DNA from 3 places in the Yersinia aldovae 670-83 genome. Region 1 is predicted to be linked to each of the others. Evidence: predicted binding sites of a transcription regulator. Region 1 holds the regulator's gene; each other region holds the start of a gene.

Region 1 (2,277 bases):
GGATCGGGTGTTTTTCGCTAACTCTGGCGGTGAAGCAAATGAGGCAGCGTTTAAGTTAGCTCGCCATTACGCCATTGAGCGCTACAGCCCGTATAAAACCAAAATTATTGCTTTCCACAATGCGTTTCATGGCCGCACCCTGTTTACCGTATCGGTTGGCGGCCAGCCGAAATATTCCGATGGTTTTGGCCCAAAACCTGCCGATATCGTCCATGTGCCGTTTAATGATTTGGCGGCGGTGAAAGCCGTTATGGACGATCATACCTGCGCGGTGGTACTTGAGCCAATTCAGGGCGAAGGCGGCATTACCTCGGCGAATCCTGAATTCCTGCAAGGTGTGCGCGATTTGTGCGATCAATATAAGGCGCTATTGGTCTTTGACGAAGTGCAAAGCGGCATGGGGCGTAGCGGTAAGCTGTTTACTTATATGCACTATGGTGTGACCCCTGACATTCTGACCACCGCGAAAGCCTTAGGCGGCGGCTTCCCTATCAGTGCGATGCTGACCACCGCAGAGATTGCCTCAGTAATGGCTGTCGGCACTCACGGCACAACCTACGGCGGCAATCCTCTGGCTTGTGCCGTTGCTGAGGCAGCGCTGGATGTGATTAATACCCCTGAGGTACTTAATGGTATAGAACAGCGCCACGGTCTGTTTGTGCAGGCTCTGCATGATATCAACAGCAAGTATCAGCTCTTCAGTGACATCCGTGGCATGGGGTTGTTAATTGGCGCAGAGCTAACAGCGCAATACCGTGGTCGGGCGCGGGAGTTTTTAAACGCCGCTGCGGCCAATGGTTTGATGATCCTCAATGCCGGGCCGGATGTGCTGCGGTTCGCGCCATCGTTGGTTATTGACGTGGAAGATATTAAGCAAGGAATGGTGCGGTTGGAAAAAGCGATTGCTGGCTTGATAAAAGGCTAGACAACATAATTGAGAAGCTTTTTGCCGCTTGCCGAGGAAAAGCCTAACGCTGCCGTTGGACAGGGAACCCATGTTTGGCGGAGTGCATAATTAACATCAGGTTTATAAATAATTTCAGAATGATAAATAAGCTGTTGCCAATTCATGCTGGCCTCAGGAATTTATGATTCACAACATGACAGAAAAAACCGGTGCCGATAGTCTCCGCACCGGTTTTATGGGAATTAACGAGTGCCGTAAACGACGATCGTTTTACCGTGCGCGGAGATCAGGTTTTGATCTTCGAGCATTTTTAGTATCCGCCCCACAGTTTCGCGGGAGCAGCCAACTATTTGACCAATTTCCTGGCGGGTAATTTTAATCTGCATCCCATCTGGGTGGGTCATGGCATCAGGTTGTTTTGCCAGATTAAGCAGTGTTTGTGCAATGCGCCCCGTTACATCAAGGAAAGCGAGGTTACCCACTTTCTCAGACGTTATCTGTAAGCGATTCGCCATTTGTGAAGACAGGCGCATCAAGATATCTGGATTAACCTGAATCAATTGACGGAATTTTTTGTAAGAAATTTCAGCCACTTCACAGGCGGTTTTTGCTCTAACCCAGGCACTACGTTCTTGGCCTTCTTCAAATAATCCAAGCTCGCCGATGAAATCTCCCTGATTCAGATAGGAGAGAATCATCTCTTTACCTTCTTCATCTTTGATAAGCACCGCAACGGAGCCTTTCACGATGTAGTAAAGCGTTTCGGCCTTTTCACCTTGGTGAATTAGCGTACTTTTCGATGGATATTTGTGGATATGGCAATGAGACAGGAACCATTCGAGAGTCGGGTCTGTTTGTGGCTTGCCGAGAACCATTCGCTGTTATCCTCTGTTGTTATCGCTGCCTAACTTAACAGGGCTCAGAGTTCCCTGTACGGCGTGCTTATAAAATACACGTTCTTTATATCCGACAACTTAGAATCTATCGGGTATAGCATATTAATTTGCTCAACTGCCGAAAGGTATAGCCAAGATACGTACCGGATAGAAACCCTTCACTGAGTATTGGAAGCTACCCTATTTAATGCTAGAAGCATCACTTTCGATCCTGTTTGTAGCACAGGATGAGGCCAGTGTCTTGTGTTGTATCGCTTCAGCATGATGAACATCGGGTTACATTGCCAGTTTATAAATGAAAGGGTAGTCTGAAGCGGAAAATTTAACCGGGAGTATGCGTTATGCAGGCACGAGTAAAGTGGGTTGAGGGGCTGACATTTTTAGGTGAATCCGCATCTGGTCATCAGGTTTTGATGGATGGGAATGCGGGAGACAAAGCACCCAGTCCGATGGAAATGTTGTTGATGTCAGCCG
Region 2 (2,277 bases), 1.9 Mb from region 1:
AATAACAGGCGAAATAGGCATAAGCTACCTACTAATAATTAACTCTTTATTATTAGTGTTAATACATTAGCCTTGCAGTAATTTCACCAGTAATGAGCCGTTATATAATGCGTCTTTTACTAATGCCGCACCGGGCATGGTGCCCTGATTAAAAAACTCCGTTGATTCAACCAGAATATTCTCACTGTATGCCGGTAATGCTTGCTGGCGAATACAAGATGCAATGGCCGGATGCAAAATAGAAGCGGCTTTATTCAATGGTGAGCCAACCAGAATTTTTTCTGGATTGAATAAGTTAACCATAATGGCAATAATCCGCCCGACGCTGTGCCCGACGCCCAGAATAATATCTTTGGCAAGCTGGTCACCGGCTAACGCTGCATCACATAATGATTCTACATTCAGTGGCGAGCCATGTAATAACGAACTCATTGAACCGTTGAGCCGTTGCTGGGCAATTTCTAATATATTTTCAATACTGGCGACAGTTTCAAGGCAACCGTGATTACCGCAGTAACAACGTTTTCCATAAGGGTCAACTTGTGTATGGCCAATTTCAACCACACTGCGGCTCCCGGCATGTAACACCCGGCCGGCGGTGATAACGCCAGCCCCGACGTTGTGGTCAATCACCACCTGAATAACATTCTGACAACCGCGTGATGCCCCATATAGCGCTTCAGCCATCGTCCAGGCGCAAATATCATGTTGCAGATAGACCGGCAATCCGGTGCGTTGCTCCAACGCAGGCCCAAGCAGCATTTCATTCACATCATAAAAGGGCATTTTATGCACAATCCCGGCGGGGGCATCAATGATGCCGGGCATGGTAATGGCGATGGCCGTTAGGCGTTCGAGCTTTTCCTGATGGCGGATAAAGAAGTGGTCAACTTCGCTCAGGATGCGATTAAGCAGCGGTTCAGGGTGGCTATCGGGTAACGGGATCTGCTCTTCAACCACCAGTTTGCTGCTGAGGTCACGCAGCGCAAGTGTTATCGAACCACGGCTGATGCGCCCGGAGACATAATGCCAGGCTTCGGTATCGAGCACCAAACCGATGGCAGGTCGCCCACGGCTACCCACGTCCTGATATTCTGTCTCTTTTACCAGATGGGCTTGCACCAGCTCGCGCACTATCTTCGTAATACTGGCAGGCGCTAGCTGCGCTCTTTTGGACAGTTCAATACGGGATATCGGGCCAAAAAGATCAATCAGCCGATAAACGGCCCCTGCATTGGTTTGCTTGATTTGATCAATATGCCCAGGCTGTCCATCCGTTATCACTGAACCGGCTCCTTCTTTGCCTACAGAGTATTTTTCGCGCTTCTAAATAAATATTATCGGCTATGTTGGGGCTTTTAGCATATGCCGTCAACTATTTGATTAGTTATGTGATTTACTGCACATAATCACCGCTATCCGGCGCTTCATTGGCGGTTATTTACACGCTATCTATATTAGTAATCGATTGAATATTAGACATCATCAAATGAATTAATGCTTCTGCGGCGGCGGTAACCGGGCGATGTTTATGATTGACCAACCAGACTTCGGTGGTGGCATCCGCTTGCGCCAGTGGCAGATATTTTACCCCATCAACTTTTACCCGCGTAAATGAGGCAGGCAGAATTGAAACGCCTAAACCGGAGGATACCAGGCCGACGATGGTCATCGCCTCCCCGACTTCTTGCGTAATATAGGGTGTGATGCCTGAACGCGCTAATATTGTCAGGATTTCATCATATAACGCGGTGCCCACTTCGCGAGAAAAAAACACAAAGGGCTGTTCGGCCAGTGCGCTGAACTTGACGCTGCCCTGCGGCCATTGTGCCAGCGGATGATCTTCATGGACGACCGCCACTAAAGGCTCGCGCAGCAATAAACGGTGTTGTAGCGCAGCCGGCAGCCGGGTATTACGCATCACGCCAAGATCCAGGTGCCCATCCAGTAGCGGCTCAATTTGCTGTTTGCTATTCACTTCGCGCATCTTGATATGCACTTGAGGATGCAGTTGACGAAAAGCCCGCAAACTGCGCGACACCGTGCTGATAAAGGGCGCGGATGATGTAAAACCGATGGTCAGTTCGCCTGATTCCCCACGGTGCAAACGTGCGGCTTTCTCGGAGGCCGCATTAACCTGCGCCAGAATTTGGTAAGACTCCTTTAAAAACAAGGCCCCAGCCTGGGTTAGGCTGACATTGCGATTATTACGCGCCAGCAGGCGGGCACCAATTTGGCCTTCCAATATTTGAATTTGCTGGCTAAGGGGGGGCTGAG
Region 3 (2,277 bases), 300 kb from region 1:
ATTGGCCATCACGGAATACCGTCACGTCGTCGCAAATCTCGAAAATCTCTTTTAACCGGTGAGAGATATAAACGATACCGCGACCTTCTGCCTTCAGCTCATTGATAACATTAAATAAAGAAGCTGTTTCAGTATCAGTCAGTGCATCTGTTGGCTCATCCATGATGATAACTTTGGATTCAAAACTCAGCACTTTGGCGATTTCTACCATTTGCTGGTCGCCAATCGAAAGCTCACCCACCAGCCGGTGGCTGCTGTAACTGATATTAAGGCGCGCCAGCAGTAAATCCGCTTCGGCATACATCTTTTTCCAATCGATGCCGCCAAAACGATTCACAAACTCACGGCCTAAAAAGATATTTTCCGCGATGGTTAACTGTGGGATCAGGTTAAGTTCCTGATGGATAATGCCAATCCCCGCTTCCTGCGACTCTTTCGGGCCATTAAACACCACTTCTTTACCCAGGAAATGCTGACTGCCGGCATCTTTATGGTAGATACCGGTCAGCACTTTCATCATGGTTGATTTTCCGGCGCCATTTTCACCCACTAGCGCCATCACCCTGCCAGGATAGACACTGAGTGCAGCACCGGAAAGCGCTTTAACGCCGGGAAAGGCTTTATCAATCCCTTTCAGTTGCAGCAAAGGTTGCATAAACGCCTCAGAAGGTTACGCCGGAGCAGAGGATAACGTTAGCAAAGGGGGAACATTCCCCGCTACGAATCACTGCCCGGCTTTGTTTGGTTTGCTCTTTAAAAGCCTCATGGCTGATATAGCGCACCGTAATATGGTTTCCCTGATGTTGCTCAAGTTGTGATAGTTGTGCGAGTAACGCTTCATGGAGTTGCGGATTGTTTTTAACTATCTCCTCCGCCAAGACTGCACTTTCAACCTGCATTTCTTGCGTTACCACCTCGAGAACCTGAAGAAAACCAGGGACGCCTTGTGTCAGTGCCAGATCGATACGTGTGGTGGTTGCCGGTATCGGCAGCCCCGCATCACCTATCACAACCTGATCAGTATGGCCCAGACGGGAGATAACAGCGGAAATATCAGAATTCAGTAATGCGCCTTTTTTCATTTTCTACTCCGACAGCGAAACGTTTCGCTGATACAGAGTTTAGAAAAATGGCCGCAGAAGGCAAACCCAATTTGATGAAATTGTGATCACCATCGAAACGTTTCGCTGCACAAATGAAAAGTGGTCATGATAGAGGTGGAAAAGGCCGTTATGACTAACGGCCTGAGGTTGATGGCAAACCTATTTTGTCGCACTGAAACTGGCGGGGCGACTGCACCAATGGGCACTCCGACGGCTCACGCCGTTACGGCACATTTCCCCGCTTATCAACGTTGTTAACTGCCTTCTCAGTTAAATCTCTACCTGCGTTCCTAGCTCAATCACCCGATTGGGTGGGATCTCAAACTGGTCCGGCGCACGTAGCGCATTGCGACTAAGCGCAATAAATAACTTGCCGCGCAAGAACAAATGCCACGGCCGCTTGGTGAGAATTAACGATTCGTGAGACATAAAGAATGAGGTTTCCATCATCTGGCAAGGCAAGCCTTCCAAACCACAGCGGTGGAAAATCTCCTCCATATTCGGTGTTTCACGCCAACCATAGTTGGCCACCACTCGCCAGAAGGTAGGAGAAAGCTGCTCGATGGTCACACGTTTCACATTATGCACGTAAGGCGCGTCTTCCGTTCGCAATGTCAGCAATACCACCCGCTCATGCAATACTTTGTTATGTTTAAGGTTATGTAACAATGCAAAAGGAATTATATTCATTACCCGCGACATATAAACCGCAGTACCAGGTACCCGTACCGGTGGCGATTTTTCGAGTGAAGCAATCATCGCTTCCAGTGAATTTCCGTGTTCATACATACGGCGCAACAAGCTGAAACGCTCACTTTTCCAGGTTGTCATGATGATAAACATCACCAGGCCCAGCGACAGTGGCAACCAACCACCAGAGAACAATTTCAGGGCATTGGCAGAAAACATCGGAATATCAATAATTAATAACACCACCAGTAAACAACCGACAAAGACGCGGTTCCAGTGCCAATTTTTCAGCGCCACGGTGCAGAACAAAATACTGGTTATCACCATCGTACCGGTTACGGCAATACCGTAAGCCGCAGCCAGATTACTGGAGCGCTCGAAGCCGACAATCACCAATACCACCGCTAAATACAGTGTCCAGTTAATCACAGGAATATATATCTGGCCTGATTCCATTTCAGAGGTATGAATAATCCGCATCGGC

What was found. The regulator CRP, encoded in region 1, controls carbon source genes, mostly activating them, when cyclic AMP is high. The targets are predictions, from matches to a motif close to ATGTGANNNNNNTCACAT.
Region 2: the regulator CRP is predicted to act here: its motif matches at 1,390-1,407, upstream of mlc (sugar metabolism global transcriptional regulator Mlc).
Region 3: the regulator CRP is predicted to act here: its motif matches at 1,163-1,180, upstream of rbsD (D-ribose pyranase).

Annotation. Positions count from the first base shown of each region.
Region 1 covers NZ_CP009781.1:2,979,284-2,981,560, forward strand. Annotated here, with positions in the region: gene argD (bifunctional acetylornithine/succinyldiaminopimelate transaminase) at 1-925, shown strand, start outside; partial or broken gene AT01_RS22600 (hypothetical protein) at 967-1,071, opposite strand; gene crp (cAMP-activated global transcriptional regulator CRP) at 1,150-1,782, opposite strand; gene AT01_RS13405 (OsmC family protein) at 2,145-2,277, shown strand, end outside.
Region 2 covers NZ_CP009781.1:453,709-455,985, forward strand. Annotated here, with positions in the region: gene mlc (sugar metabolism global transcriptional regulator Mlc) at 67-1,284, opposite strand; gene AT01_RS02135 (LysR family transcriptional regulator) at 1,442-2,277, opposite strand, start outside.
Region 3 covers NZ_CP009781.1:2,676,052-2,678,328, forward strand. Annotated here, with positions in the region: gene rbsA (ribose ABC transporter ATP-binding protein RbsA) at 1-655, opposite strand, end outside; gene rbsD (D-ribose pyranase) at 663-1,082, opposite strand; gene kup (low affinity potassium transporter Kup) at 1,374-2,277, opposite strand, start outside.